One region of the Pradoshia sp. D12 genome, then DNA from elsewhere that is predicted to be linked to it. Evidence: riboswitches for the same ligand, from Rfam matches in the RefSeq annotation. Region 1 holds a riboswitch; the other holds the start of a gene.

Region 1 (7,644 bases):
TGTTATCGTGACGATGGGAAGCCGAGGCGTGATGTGGATAACCGATAGAGGAACGCAAATCGTTGATTCATTCAAGGTTGATGCTGTAGACACAACGGGGGCCGGAGACGCATTCATCGGCTGTTTCGCCTATAATTATATTCAGAATGGGGATATTGTCCAATCGATAAAAATGGCTAATGCCTTTGCAGCATTAAGTGTCACAAAACGTGGTACACAGAATTCTTATCCAAGTATGGATGAAGTTAAGTTGTTTTTAAGCAAAAGAATTGAAGCGTAAGCAGGATTTTAATTAAAACTTGGTTTTTAGTGAATTAAAGGATGGCTCTTAGTGATGGAGTCATCCTTTAATATTTAAGTTATTTTACACAAATATATGACTAAGATATTTTTAGGGGTTATTAAGATTACCTTTCTATTGTTCAAGTGTTTGTCATAAAAACAAATATAATTCAGATTAATCAGTTAATAAATTTGTTATCAATCGATATAATGATATAATAAAAGTGTTCTGTATTATGCGTTTCTAACAAAATTTTAGGAGATGACCAATATGAAAGCACTCAGATGGTACAATGCTAAAGATTTAAGGTTAGACAATTTAGAGGAACCTACTGCCAAAAAGGGAGAAGCAAAAATTAAAGTTGAATGGTGCGGTATTTGTGGAAGTGACTTACACGAATATACAGCCGGTCCAATTTTTATCCCAACCGAAGAGCCACACCCATTGAGTAAGGAGAAAGCTCCGATTGTAATGGGACATGAATTTTCTGGACAAGTTGTAGAGGTTGGCGAAGGCGTAACCAGAGTCCAAGTTGGTGACCGTGTTACAGTTGAGCCCGTCTACTCCTGTGGAAAATGCGAAGCTTGTAAACAAGGAAAATATAATCTATGTGAGCTAATGGGCTTTTATGGTTTAGCAGGAGGCGGTGGAGGATTCTCTGAATACGCTTCTATACCGGAACATATGTTACATAAGCTGCCTGAAAATGTTTCATTTGAACAAGGGGCACTCGTAGAACCTTCAGCTGTTGCTGTACACGCTGTTAAACAAAGTAAACTTAAAGTTGGCGATAAAGCAGCGGTATTTGGAACAGGACCAATTGGTTTATTAGTTATTGAAGCGTTAAAAGCAGCTGGTGCGGCTGAAATTTATGCAGTAGAATTATCAGAACAACGCAGGCAAAAAGCAGAAGAACTTGGTGCTATTGCTATCGATCCGAATCAGGGTGATGTCGTTGAACAATTAACTAAATTGACAAATGGCGGTGTTGACGTTTCATATGAAGTAACAGGAGTACCGATTGTTTTAAAACAAGCTATTCATTCAACTAAATTTAATGGTGAAACGATGATTGTTAGTATTTTTGAAAAAGAAGCGTCTATTCATCCAAACGATATTGTTATGAAAGAACGTACAATCAACGGTATTATTGGATACCGTGATATATTTCCTGCTGTTATCAATTTAATGGCTCAGGGCTACTTCCCAGCTGACAAACTCGTTACCAAACGAATTAAGTTGGATGATGTGATTGAAGAAGGCTTTGAAGGTTTATTAAACGAACGAAATCATATTAAAATATTAGTAAAAGCTGAATAATCATTGTACAAATGCAAATATGATAATCATATATAGAAACTAAAATGGCCTTCTCTTCAAATGGAATGGCCATTTTAGTGTTTATGGATTTATTAGTAAGAAAGCAACACGTGGTGTATTGGATTTTGAGGTGTATTATACATTTCTGAGTATACAATTCTGCTAAAACACGTAATTTAGTCGTATTTGTGGAAGTTAGTTGGAGATGTATATATTTTAATAATCTGAATATATAAAATCGTTCAATATGTATTTACTTTGCTAACTATTATAATTATAATAAGTATGTGAAACATTGAGCAAGTTAATATGCATACGGAGGATTGATTGGAATGAAAGCAGCTGTAGTGAGTGCAAAGAATCCTGGTAAAGTAGAATTAGTTGAAAAGGAGCTTCCTAAGTTAAAACCCGGTCAAGCTTTAGTTGATGTAGAATATTGCGGAGTATGTCATACAGACTTGCACGTAGCAAAAGGTGATTTCGGTGCAGTTCCGGGAAGAATTCCTGGACATGAAGGAATCGGCATTGTGAAAGAAATTGCAGACGACGTTACAAGTTTAAAAGTAGGAGATCGTGTCAGCATTGCCTGGTTCTTTAAGGGATGCGGAACTTGCGAATACTGTGTGACGGGAAATGAAACCTTCTGCCGCAGCGTACAAAACGCCGGCTTCACGGTTGATGGAGCAATGGCTGAGCAATGTATCGTAGAAGCGGACTATGCAGTTAAAGTACCTGAAGGTCTTGATCCAGCTCAAGCGAGCAGTATTACATGTGCAGGGGTAACTTGCTACAAAGCAATTAAAGTTTCTGATATTAAACCTGGTCAATGGATTGCTATCTATGGCTGTGGTGGATTAGGTAACCTTGCGATCCAATATGCGAAAAATGTATTCAATGCAAAAGTAATTGCAGTGGATATTAATGATGATAAATTGGCATTGTCCAAAGAAGTAGGAGCAGATCTTGTATGTAACCCATTAACAGATGGAGATGCAGGTGAGTGGATTCAGGAGAAAGTTGGAGGAGCTCATGCTGCAGTTGTTACAGCTGTTTCCAAAGTTGCCTTTAACCAGGCTGTTAACTCTGTTCGTGCCACTGCTAAAGTTGTTGCAGTAGGATTACCTCCTGAAACAATGGATTTGGCTATCGTGAAAACCGTATTGGATGGTATTCAAATCGTTGGTTCCTTAGTTGGTACACGTAAGGATTTAGAAGAGGCTTTCCAATTTGGAGCAGAGGGCAAAGTAGTGCCAATCGTTGAAACAAGATGCTTGCATGAAGTAAATGATATTTTTGAAGAAATGGAAGCAGGTAAAATCCAGGGCCGTATGGTCATCGATATGCACAAACACGAATAATTCCAATCAATAACCTTAAGTAATAAACCTCAAGCAGAATACTATAGAAAAAAATGCACTCCAATTGTTAAGTGTAATCTAACAACTGGAGTGCATTATTATTTTTGCTTTTGCTCTATTATCATAATCTCTTCTTTTTATGATAGTTATATAAAATGAACAATAAGACAAACCATAATGGTGTAAGCAGCATTGCTAAGCGTGTTTCCGCAGCAATGAGCATTACAATCAGTATGAAAGCAAACATACCTAGGATTACATAATTTATAGCTGGTGTTAATGGAGCTTTGAATGTAGATTTAGCTCTTAAATCAGGTCTTGTTTTTACATATTTGATATGCGAGATTAAAATAATGCTCCATACCCAAATGAAACAGATGGCGCTGATTGTTGTGACGATTGTAAAGGCCTGCTCTGGTATCAGCTTGCTAAGCAGTGCACCGACAGAAACTACAATAGTAGAAGTTAATAATGCATTGCTCGGTACATGGTGTTTATTTAATTTGCCAAGTTTTTTTGGTGCTTCATTATGATTGCTTAAGTTGTACATTATCCGGCTGGTTGAGAATAAACCGCTGTTTGCAGCAGAGGCTGCCGATGTTAATACAACAAAGTTGATAATACCTGCCGCCATTGGAATCCCGATTAAGGCGAAGACACCTACAAATGGGCTGCTTGTCGCACTTAATTGATCCCAAGGATTGATGCATAAAATAACAAATAAGGCACCTACATAAAACAGTAAAATCCGTACCGGGATTTTGTTGATAGCAGATGGAATGTTTTTTCGTGGATTAGCTGTTTCAGCAGCAGATACACCAATAAGTTCAACTCCGACGAAGGAGAAGACAACCATTTGCAGTGATAGTAAGAACCCTGATATTCCATTCGGGAACATGCCGCCATGATTCCAAAGGTTAGAAACAGAAACAGTTCCGCTATCTGTTTCAAATCCAATCACAAGCAGTACGATTCCTACGACAATTAGTGCAACAATAGTGACGACTTTAATAATCGCAAACCAGAATTCCAACTCACCAAACAGTTTGACGGTTAATAGATTTAATCCTAATAGAATTACTAAACAGATGATGGCAGGCACCCATTGCGGGATATCAAACCAGTATTGTGTATATAAACCAACAGCGATAATATCAGCCATGGCTGTCATAATCCAGCAGAACCAATACGTCCAGCCAGTCACAAATCCAGCCCATGGACCCAAATATTCAGCTGCGAAATCGATAAATGATGTATGATTTGTATTGGATAAAAGTAATTCACCCAGTGCTCTCATAACAAAAAATAGAGCTACTCCGATAATCAGATAAGAAAATAAGATGGATGGACCGGCTAAATGAATGGATTTTCCGGAGCCTAAAAATAAGCCGGTTCCAATTGTGCCCCCAATTGCTATTAATTGTACATGACGATTTTTTAAATCCCTTTTTAACTCTTGCTTAGCCAAGTTGCATGCCCCCGTTTAATCTTAGATGTCTAAAACAGGCACCTAGTAAAATAGATATTTATCATTTTTCTCGCTTGATTTAGATACTATGTCTCACCTCACTATTGATATTGGAAAATAAAAAAAGAGATTGGTTGTCTCCAATCTCTAAAAGGGCAAGAATAACAAAAATCGTTACCATTCTGTCCTTTTGCCTGAGATTGTGAATCCTTCGGCGCTGTATAAATACAGTCTCTCCAGAAGCTGCTCCCGCCATAGTTTTATCCACAGCGATCAAAGCGTGCTATATTAAATTATCAATTATCAGAGTATGTTACCTTATTAACATAATTCTGAAAAAATGTTATGGAAAAAATGCTATCACTAAATTATTATGTTGTCAAACTAAGTACATGTAATTAAATGATTTGTTGAAGCATATGGAAGAGACCAAGATTTACTTGAAATATATTTAACCCATATGCTTTTGAACAATCAATTAATGATACTAAACAAGCTTCAGTTCTGATAAACCATTACAATAAGTATTAAATAGTAAAGAAAGGTACTAGGTCTCTCTCTTTTTTTGTTTACTAATTTAAACATCTTGAGGAGTATTCCTTCAGATATATAAGCATGGCAGTGAGGTTAAGGGGAAGGCCAGAATCGAAAGCTCTCTTTTTCATGTTTATCTTAGCAGTAGCACAATTCATTCTGAAAAAAAGACCAAATCCATAAGGGATTTGGTCTTTAATCTACATTATTAAAAGGCAAATTCAAATTTAGAGTTCATCCGCTATCCCCAGCAGGATAATACCGAAGATAACAACTGCGATGATCATGTATTGTTTTTTAGTCAGCTTCTCTTTTAGGAAGATTCGTGACAGGATAATTGAAAAGATACTGTAAGAAGCAATCAATGGTGCTGCGATAATTGCATAGCCTGATGCCATGGCAAATACGTAGAAAAATTGACCAATCGTTTCCAAAATAGCTGCTATCCCTTTATCGCGCTCTTTAAATACATGGAAGGATTCCTTCTTTATAAAGCGAAGATAGATAAAACATACGGCAGCGCATAGGAAAAAGGTATATTCATACGCAAGTAAAGCTGAATTTTCGCTGATTAGATTCAATTCATCCAGATAGATGGCATCCGCAAATGTAGCAAGTCCATCAATAATGCAATATAAAATTGGGAAGATAATAGCCAAGAAACCAATTTGGTATTTTTTATCGATATGCTCGGAATTCAGTCGACGAACTTCATCTTCTGCTCTTTTTTCCAGAACGGCAATTCCCACAATCCCAAGAGTGATAATGATAATCCCAAGTACTTCAATGATACTTAGCTCATGAGTGAAAAAGATGAAGAGCAGAATGCTTGTTACGACACCTGAGGAATTCTGTATTGGTGAGGCGATAGACAATTCAATATAGCGCAAACCAATATACCCAAATGCCATGGAAAGGATGTATAAAGAAGATACTGGTAAATAATGAATCATCTCCATTGGATTGAACTGTATATCTTTTATAATCATATAGGCTGTTGCATGAATTCCCATGACAAGACCAACCATGATGATAATTTTAATATGGCTGTACTTGTCGTTGCTGTCTGATCCCTTTTTATAAAATAGGTCAGCACCACCCCATGCTAAAGCTGTTAGTAGTGAAAAAATAAACCACATAACGATTCTCCTTGTTGAAGTTTAATAAGCTTTCTGAACCCCGTATAACAAGACATACAGAATCGTTTACTCAAGTGAGAAGACGTTACTGCTGCTATTGCAAAACGGAGAGCAGAGCTGTGAATAAAAATGAATTTTAATAGAGTCACAGAGTCAAGAATATAATTTCATTGTAAACTGTGTCAAGGGATTTAAAGGATGAAACTATAATAGAAGTGTGCATTTAATATAACAATAGTAATGAAAGGGCTATCTTTTTGTTTTTCTTAATTTTTCAAATATAATAAAGGGAGAATTAACAATTATAGAAGAGGATGGAAAGTTCGCTAACCAGGGGAGATGGCTATGTTAGATTTAGTCCCAATTATGCTTGAAAAGGTAGGCATTATTGTCATTGTAGCCTTTTTAATTTCTAAAATGAATTCCTTTCGCCAAATCATTCACCCAGACCATAATCTAAATGAGCAGTTGAAATTATTTCTATTATTCGGCATGTTTGGGGTTATTAGTAATTATACTGGAATAGAAGTTTATCATTCTATGGTTGAAGAGAATAGATGGCTTTCAGCTATTGGAGAAGATAGTGCCATTGCTAATACAAGAGTGATGGGTGTTGTGATAGGCGGATTATTGGGAGGTCCCGTTGTTGGAGGAGGAGCTGGTCTGATAGCCGGTATACACCGTTATACATTGGGAGGGTTTACAGCCTTTTCCTGCGCCCTTTCTACCATCCTGGCCGGAATATTGGCAGGGTATATAGGCAACAGAAGAAAAAGGAGCGGGGGTCAGATAACTCCTTTGTTTGCTGCAGGAATTGGGATGTCCCTCGAAGCTTTGCAAATGGTGATTATCCTTGCGACTGCCAAACCTCTTGAGCATGCATGGAGCCTCGTGCAGTTTATCGGTTTACCAATGATCACCATGAATGGATTCGGAACACTATTATTTATGCTGATCGTTCAGTCTATAAAACGTGATGGGGAGATAGCGCGTGCGAATCAAACCAATCAGGCATTTTTAATTGCGGACCAGACTCTTCCGCATTTTCGACAGGGCTTAAACACCCAATCATGCAAAGAAATATCAAAAATTATGCTTAATTTAACCGATGCAGATGCTGTCTCTATCACGGATGAACATTTGGTTCTTGCACATTTGGGGGCAGCCTCCGATCATCATAAACCTGGCGTGAAGCCGAGTACTGGGCTGACTAAAAAAGTACTTGAATCAGGATATGTTTCAATAGCCAAATCGAAGGAGGAAATCGAGTGCAGGCATAAGGACTGTCCGCTCGTAGCTGCCATCGTCCTCCCTTTAAAAGTGAAGGGGGAAATCTCTGGAACTTTAAAATTGTATTATACAAAGCCGGATAAATTAGACAGAGTTCAGCAGCAGTTAGCAGAGGGGCTGGCTAATTTATTTTCAACTCAGCTTGAGCTGGCAGAAGCGGAACGGCAGGCGAGGCTTTTAAAGGATGCTGAGATTAAAGCCCTGCAGGCTCAGATTCATCCACACTTCTTATTTAATAGTTTAAATACGATA
Region 2 (7,644 bases), 1.6 Mb from region 1:
ATTTAAATGAATATCAGATAAACGGCCGTCCACTGTTTACTGGACAAGCAGAGATTGAGGGGAAAGCCTATACTTTTTATCTTGAAGGGAACGTTTATTATGCAGAGTATAGCAACTCAAAGGATAAATTACAGAAAGTGTATGAAAAGCTGCCTGAAAGATGATGGCTTTACTTTGGTAGAGATATTATTTGCTCTTGGTTTATTTTCGTTATTAAGTGTCTTTATGACGAGTGCACTTGCCAGTATAACAGACTGGCATGTCAGGGATACGAACACAAATACAAGGATGGAATGGAATATCTTTATACGTCAATTGGAACGAGAATTTCAAAAGACAAAAGACTTTGGAGTACCTAAAAGCAATGTCCTTTTACTTGATAAAAGTGGAGAAGAAATAACATATGAAGTCTATAACAATATGGTAAGAAGGCGAGTGGATGGCGCTGGGCATGAAATGGTCCTTCAAGATATTAAGAGCTTTCATGTTAAAAAAGAAGGAGAGTCACTGCTAATATCTGTGACTCTTATAAATGGTGATAAGTATGAAAAACGATTGTTCAAAAGATATAAATTTGAACCTTCTTAAAAATGAACGTGGGATATTTATGCCTGTTGCTTTATTGTTTTTTTCGGTTATTTTTATCATTTGTATGTATTCGATAGGAAATATGGCTCAGGAAGTGAATTATCATAAGTATCAAACCGAATGGTTAATTACCACCTATCTGGGTGATACGGGTACACATGCTGCAATCTTAATGCTTGATGATGATAGTGTTCCTGAGACAAAAGGGGAATGGATTTATTATAATGGAAGAATAGCCTATCATATAAAACCGCTTGAGAGAGGGTTCTATGAGATCTCACTGGATATTCAGACGGATCATAAGGTGAGACGGGAGACGATTACGTACTCAACTGAAGCAAAGAAAGTAGTGAAATGGATAGATAGTTAGGAGTTAGGGGGAACGAGATGAAAGCCATTTATTTAATTGGATTTATGGGAGCTGGGAAAACGACTGTGGGTAGGGCTCTCGCCGAAAAAATGCAGTGTCCCTTTTATGATAGTGATCAGACGGTGGTTGAACGTACAGGAAGGTCGATTCCACAGCTCTTTGATGAAGTAGGTGAAGATGGATTCAGGGACCTAGAACAGCAGGCATTGCAATCATTGCCTATCGAAAATTGTATCATCGCGACAGGCGGGGGTATCATTCTTAGGGAAGACAACCGGAAATATATGAAGGGAAAGGGAACCGTTATTTGGCTCCATGCCAATCCGACAGAAATCATAAAAAGGCTTGAGACTGACTCATCACGCCCTTTATTGTCTGGAAATAAAGAGGAACAAATAGTGCAGCTTTATCAAAAGAGGGTTGACCTATATAAGCTAGCTGCTGATTTACAGATTCATACGGACAGAAAAACAAAAATGGAGATTACAGAAGAGATATTAATGAAAATCACCATAAACTAGCCATCTTATTTAGAAATTAATGAATAACATCCATGATAAATGGAGATACTTCTGATGGGTGAATGTCGATGAAAACAAATGACTATATAAAATTTTTAACAATTCAGTGGTTAGTGTATATGAAGCAGCCAAAGGAAGTACGTAAAGAGCAACGCCGTAATCATAGAGATGATCGGCCGCCATTAATGAACCATTGGTTCGGAATCATTCCTTTATCGATTGAAATGCTCTTTAAACGTAAGGCGTAATAAATAGTGTTTGTTTAAAAAGCAGTGGATTTTTTGCTGAATCCACTGTTTTTTGTATATTCATTTTATCCTCATCTAAGATTACGTCATATTCATGCCATTCAAACAAAAAGAAAGCCACACAAGTAATGTATGGCTTAACCCATTATTAATTAATTGACTATTATATATAGGCGATTACTCCCATTGTTTTTTCCATTCATCTATTTGTTTCTGATAATCCTCCTGAATGTCCTTTAATTCTTCTTCTTTTTTGTTCTTGAGCTGTTCAATACCATCTTGTCGTATTTTATGCATTTCAGAAGCTTTACCTAGTAATTCCTTTTGGACAGAATCACTTATTAGTTTTTTATATTGATACTCTACTTGTTTTGGTTATACGGATATTCAGCCTGTAACTTTAGAGATCCTCTTTAGATAGCCTGACCGCTAAGATAAAAAAGGCCGCCATTTATGAAGCTGACACGGATTCTGGGTTCATATTGCATTCGTAATGCTTCTTTTTCAAGGTCATACATGTGAGTTTCCTCTTCTTTTTTATCCTCATAAAAATGGTTCAGTAAACTCAAATCTTTATTCCAGCGCACGAGAGCCTCATCAGCCCACCCATGGTCATCCTGATTAATTTTATTTTGGATATAAGTTTTGATACGATGCAATCCGCTTTGATACCGAATAATTGGTGTAAGGGTAAATGTATAATCAGATATTTTAGGTGTAAGCGACAGTTTATCAGCTGAATCAATGAAATTTTCAACGAAAAGACCGTTAATCAGGTTCAATCCTATTGAAAAGAATAAATCCTTTTTTCGGTCGCATTCATAGGAGATATTAACATTTACACCTAACCAAGGAAATAAAGGCATCTGACCACTAGTCACTTTAATCTCCTCAAATAAGCGGATATGCTTCGATAGTCTTTGGGCAGCTGCGAATATTTGGTGCAGGCGAGGGGATCCGAAATGTATGAATTCCCCTTTTAAATCAGGAGGAGCTGCCTCTTTGTCGAGGATAAACGTTAAGCTCATCGGATTAGGCACTCCGCCAACTTTCTCGAGATAATGCCAATAAAAAGGTCGGTTCATCAGTTCTTTATCCATATCAATTGTCAACTGCACAGTTAGATGACCTGGCCCTTGATTGATGATTTCGCATTGATTGGCTGTGAAAAATTGAACGAGAAACTCAAGAATTTCCTGTTGCTGCATGTGAAGGCATCTCCTTTTTTAGATCTTGAGCAAGCTGTATTAAAGACGTGAGATTATCCATTTTAACCTTCATCTCACCCTCTGTTTTTGATTTATTGAGGATGTCAGTTAAATGCTCTTCAAGATTCTTAACCTCCAGCCTCGTTAGAATATCATCAAGTTCCCCAACGACACGTTCAAATAATTGAATTTTTTCGTAGAGAATTTTCATAATATGATCCTCAATGGTATTCCTGGTCGCAAAATTATAGATTCGGACATCTTCTGTTTGTCCAAGTCTGTGAATTCGGCCGATTCTTTGTTCCAGTCGCATCGGATTCCAAGGTAAATCAAAGTTTATAATATGATGGCAAAACTGCAGGTTAATTCCTTCTCCACCTGCTTCTGTAGCAATTAAGACTTGTGCTTGTTTTTCGAACAGTTCTTTCATCCAGTCCTTCTTACTACGTTTAAATCCGCCGCGGAATGGAACAGAAGTGATTCCATTTTGCTTAAGAAACCACTGCAAATATAATTGCGTGGCTCGATACTCGGTAAAAATGATAACCTTATCTTTTATAGAATGAATCAATTCAAGCGCTTTTTTCGCTTTTGAATTGCAATCAACCAGTTCGACCAGGTTGATAAGGTTATGTATGGCTTCCTTAAAGCTTAGTCCGGCATCCGGGTTTCGATCGAGCATATTTTTTAACGTAAAGTAGACGGCTTCCCTGCTGCTGCATGCCTCACGCTGAAGGATTAACGAAGAAAATGTACTCCCGATACCCTCCGGTAATTCTTTCCTAAATGAAGAAACCCCATCATATAGAGCCTGTTCCTTTTCGGTGAAATCTATAAAAATGGTTTCAACCTTTCTCTTAGTCCATTCAATGCCGGTATCCTGACGTTTATTTCGAATCATCACCATATTAACCAATTCTTTCAAATAAGCATCATCCTTTAATGAACGTTTCTTAGCAGAAAAGCGTTCATTAAATTTGGCATAACTTCCCAAATGCCCTGGCTTAAGCAATGATACAAGATAAAAAATTTCTTCTAGCTTGTTTTGAATAGGGGTTGCCGTTAACAGTAGACAGAACTTTCTCTGGACTTTTTGTACAAACTCATAGTTTTTGGTTTTATTGTTTTTTAACTTGTGAGCTTCATCTATGATGACAATGTCATAGGTTTGTTCGAGTATGGCAGAACGATGAGGCTCTCGTTTAGCAGTATCTATGGAAGTGATTATACATTCAGAATCCCACCCATACCCCTTTCTGTATATGACAGCTGGTATGTGAAACTTCTGATTAAGCTCCTGTGCCCATTGAGATACGAGAGAGGCTGGGACTAGTATTAGTATTTTGCTTGCCAGGCCCCGAATCATATATTCCTTTAAGATCAGACCGGCCTCTATTGTTTTACCAAGACCTACTTCATCAGCTAATATGGCTTTACCATTCATTCTTTCGATGACTTCGGTAGCAGCTTCGAGCTGATGGGTTAAAGGTGTAAATCCTGATAAATGCTTTGGTGCAAGGAGGCCGTTGAAATCTGGAATCAGATTATGCTTTTCGGCCTCCAATCCGAGTTTAAAAAGGGAGTAGCTGCACCAGGGGCCATCCTCCATAATCTTTTCCTCAAGCTCCTTTTCCCAATCTTCATCAAAATAGACCTTTGGTGTTAAACTCAATGTGAATCCCAACTTTCTTTATTTAAGCTAGTTAGATAAATGCTTGATTGTAATTTAACTAAATTCAATAGAATTCTCTTACCTTATATAGGTATAGGTGGTGTCATTAATTTCTAAACAATAGTAGGAGTTTAATCTCCGGCTAAAATCTGATTAAATGCTTTATGCGGATGGCAGAAAATTATAAGGAATTTATTAAGTGACGCCTAAACAATTTTTTTGCCCCAATAAAGCTGAGGTGTTACTGATATTTTTTTAGTTTCCAATCATTCATCGAGATAACGTAAATGTTGCCACCTGATAATTGTTGATGGTAGGATATAAATGTAAGACTATTTAGAAAACGGCTTATCTCTTGCTTTTTGTTTAGTATGACCAATTTACATAATTATATGAGCGAATGAAGGCAAGGGGAGAGACCGTATTTGCGGCACCGAAGGAGCAAATGGTGAATCCATGAATCTCTCAGGTACAGAGACTCTTGCTGGACGCATCTCTGGAGAGCGCTTCCTTTATTGTGAAGCCACCCAAGAGGAAACGCCGAAGTACGTTACCCGGCGGTAAACTTTCAGGTATCAGGACAGAGCCCCCCTAATAAGGGAGGTTTCTGTCCTTTTTTTCGTGGATCGCTGAAGGATATATCGCTTCGGTCAAATGTGGAAAAGCGGCGTTTTACTTAATAAGTTAACAAGCAATCGTTTAAATGGCATAACAAGCAAGAGTATCCGTATAAAACGAATCGAATTTTTTAGGAGGGTAAGGATGGGAGAATTAAAGCAGACTCCGCTGATCAGTGTGTACAGGGAGTATGGAGGAAAAACAATTGATTTTGGCGGCTGGGAACTGCCTGTCCAATTTTCAGGCATTAAACAGGAGCATGAATCAGTGCGTACAAAAGCAGGCCTCTTTGATGTATCACATATGGGCGAATTCATGATTAAGGGTGCTGGGTCTTTACCATTTTTGCAGCTGATGATGACCAACGATGTCAGTAAGCTGAAAACGGGCCGGGCACAGTATACTGCTATGTGCTATGAGAATGGCGGAACGGTTGATGACCTGATTATTTATAAAAAAGGTGAAGATGATTATTTGTTAGTTGTGAACGCATCTAATATTGATAAAGATTTTGAGTGGTTAAAAAAGCATGCGAGCGAAGATGTAGAACTAAAAAATATATCGGAACAAATAGGGCAATTGGCATTACAGGGACCGCTTGCAGCTGATATATTACAGAACCTTGCAGAGGAAGTAGATCTCAATACCATTGGTTTCTTTGCTTTTCGTGAAGATGTCATGATAAATGGCATTAGTGTACTTGTTTCAAGAACTGGCTACACCGGTGAAGATGGATTTGAATTGTACTGTAAGAGCGAAGATACAGTGAAGCTTTGGAAAGATCTTTTAGAATTCGGTAAGGATAAGGGATTGGTTCCATGTGGACTTGGGGCAAGAGATACGCTTCGGTTTGAAGCAAAACTTCCTTTATATGGCCAAGAGTTATCTCCAGAGATTACACCTATCGAAGCGGGGATTGGGTTCGCTGTAAAAACCGATAAAGAACATTTTATTGGTAAGGAAGTTTTAAAGGAACAGAAGGAAAATAGCGCCCCTAGAAAGCTTGTCGGAATCGAAATGATTGACCGCGGTATTCCGAGACATGGGTACCCGGTTTTCGTTAAGGATGAAAACATCGGGGAAGTGACCACTGGAACACAATCCCCAACCTTAAAGAAAAACGTAGGCCTTGTCCTGATTAATGTAGAATTCGCTAACCTTGATGAGGTAGTCGAGGTTGAGATACGGGGAAAAAGATTAAAGGCGAAAATTGTTAGTACTCCATTTTATAAACGCACTCAGGCAGGAGGAGTAAAAAAATGAAGCATCGTTATTTACCAATGACAGAGCAGGATACTGAACAGATGTTAACAGCGATTGGTGTAGAATCAATCGATGACTTATTTTCTGATATACCTGAAAAAGTAAGGTTTAAGGGTGAATACAAGCTAAAAAAAGCAAAGTCTGAATCAGCACTTCTGAAAGAATTAACTGAGCTGGCCGAGAAAAATGCCAATCTCAGGACCCATAGTTCTTTTCTTGGAGCGGGAGTATATGACCATTACATGCCAGTCATCGTTGATCACGTTATCTCAAGATCAGAGTTTTATACCGCTTATACACCGTATCAACCGGAGATTTCCCAGGGAGAATTGCAGGCTATTTTTGAATTTCAAACGATGATTTGTGAACTGACCGGAATGGATGTGGCGAACTCCTCCATGTATGATGGGGGAACTGCTCTGGCCGAGGCAGCCATGCTCTCAGCAGGACATACACGTCGTAAGAAACTGCTTGTTTCAGAGACAGTGCACCCGGAATCACGGGCTGTTTTATCCACTTATGCAAAAGGCCAATATCTTGAGCTTGAAGTTGTCCCCTGTAAAAATGGAGTGACGGATACAGAACAATTGGCGGGTATGATGACTGATGAGGTAGCTGGTTTTATTACTCAATATCCAAACTTCTTTGGCCGAATCGAAAACTTAGCTGAAATTGAACAAATTGTTCATGAACATAAAGGAATGTTAATTGTTTCAAGTAACCCACTTTCACTTGGTGTCTTGAAACCGCCGGGTGATTTTGGTGCAGATATTGTCATAGGGGATGCACAGCCGTTCGGAATCCCGGCTGCATTTGGCGGACCTCATTGCGGATATTTTGCAGTTACTTCTAAGCTGATAAGAAAAGTACCTGGACGTTTGGTTGGCCAAACGGTTGATGAGGATGGGAAGCGTGGGTTTGTATTAACCTTGCAGGCGAGGGAACAGCATATTCGTCGCGATAAAGCGACCTCGAATATTTGCTCTAACCAAGCATTAAATGCTCTCGCAGCCTCTGTGGCAATGACTGCGTTAGGTAAGAAAGGCGTGCAGGAGATGGCGCTTCAAAATCTCCAAAAAGCGCATTATGCAAAGGAGCAATTAAAAGCAAATGGACTTGAAATTGCCTTTGAAGGACCTTCTTTCAATGAGTTTGT

What was found. A riboswitch is a leader RNA that binds a small molecule or an ion and turns the genes downstream of it on or off. The one in region 1 is predicted to bind glycine.
Region 2: another riboswitch for glycine. It lies ahead of gcvT (glycine cleavage system aminomethyltransferase GcvT); the one in region 1 lies ahead of F7984_RS02550 (amino acid permease).

The regions. Positions count from the first base shown of each region.
Region 1 covers NZ_CP044545.1:513,100-520,743, forward strand. Annotated here, with positions in the region: gene rbsK (ribokinase) at 1-280, shown strand, start outside; gene F7984_RS02540 (2,3-butanediol dehydrogenase) at 554-1,603, shown strand; gene adhP (alcohol dehydrogenase AdhP) at 1,936-2,961, shown strand; gene F7984_RS02550 (amino acid permease) at 3,083-4,429, opposite strand; glycine riboswitch at 4,602-4,679, opposite strand; gene F7984_RS02555 (DMT family transporter) at 5,191-6,102, opposite strand; gene F7984_RS02560 (sensor histidine kinase) at 6,448-7,644, shown strand, end outside.
Region 2 covers NZ_CP044545.1:2,810,822-2,818,465, reverse strand. Annotated here, with positions in the region: gene F7984_RS19140 (hypothetical protein) at 1-164, shown strand, start outside; gene comGF (competence type IV pilus minor pilin ComGF) at 142-588, shown strand; gene comGG (competence type IV pilus minor pilin ComGG) at 575-958, shown strand; gene F7984_RS13480 (shikimate kinase) at 976-1,479, shown strand; gene F7984_RS13475 (YqzE family protein) at 1,542-1,727, shown strand; gene F7984_RS13470 (YqhG family protein) at 2,141-2,935, opposite strand; gene F7984_RS13465 (DEAD/DEAH box helicase) at 2,913-4,544, opposite strand; glycine riboswitch at 5,008-5,098, shown strand; gene gcvT (glycine cleavage system aminomethyltransferase GcvT) at 5,370-6,488, shown strand; gene gcvPA (aminomethyl-transferring glycine dehydrogenase subunit GcvPA) at 6,485-7,644, shown strand, end outside.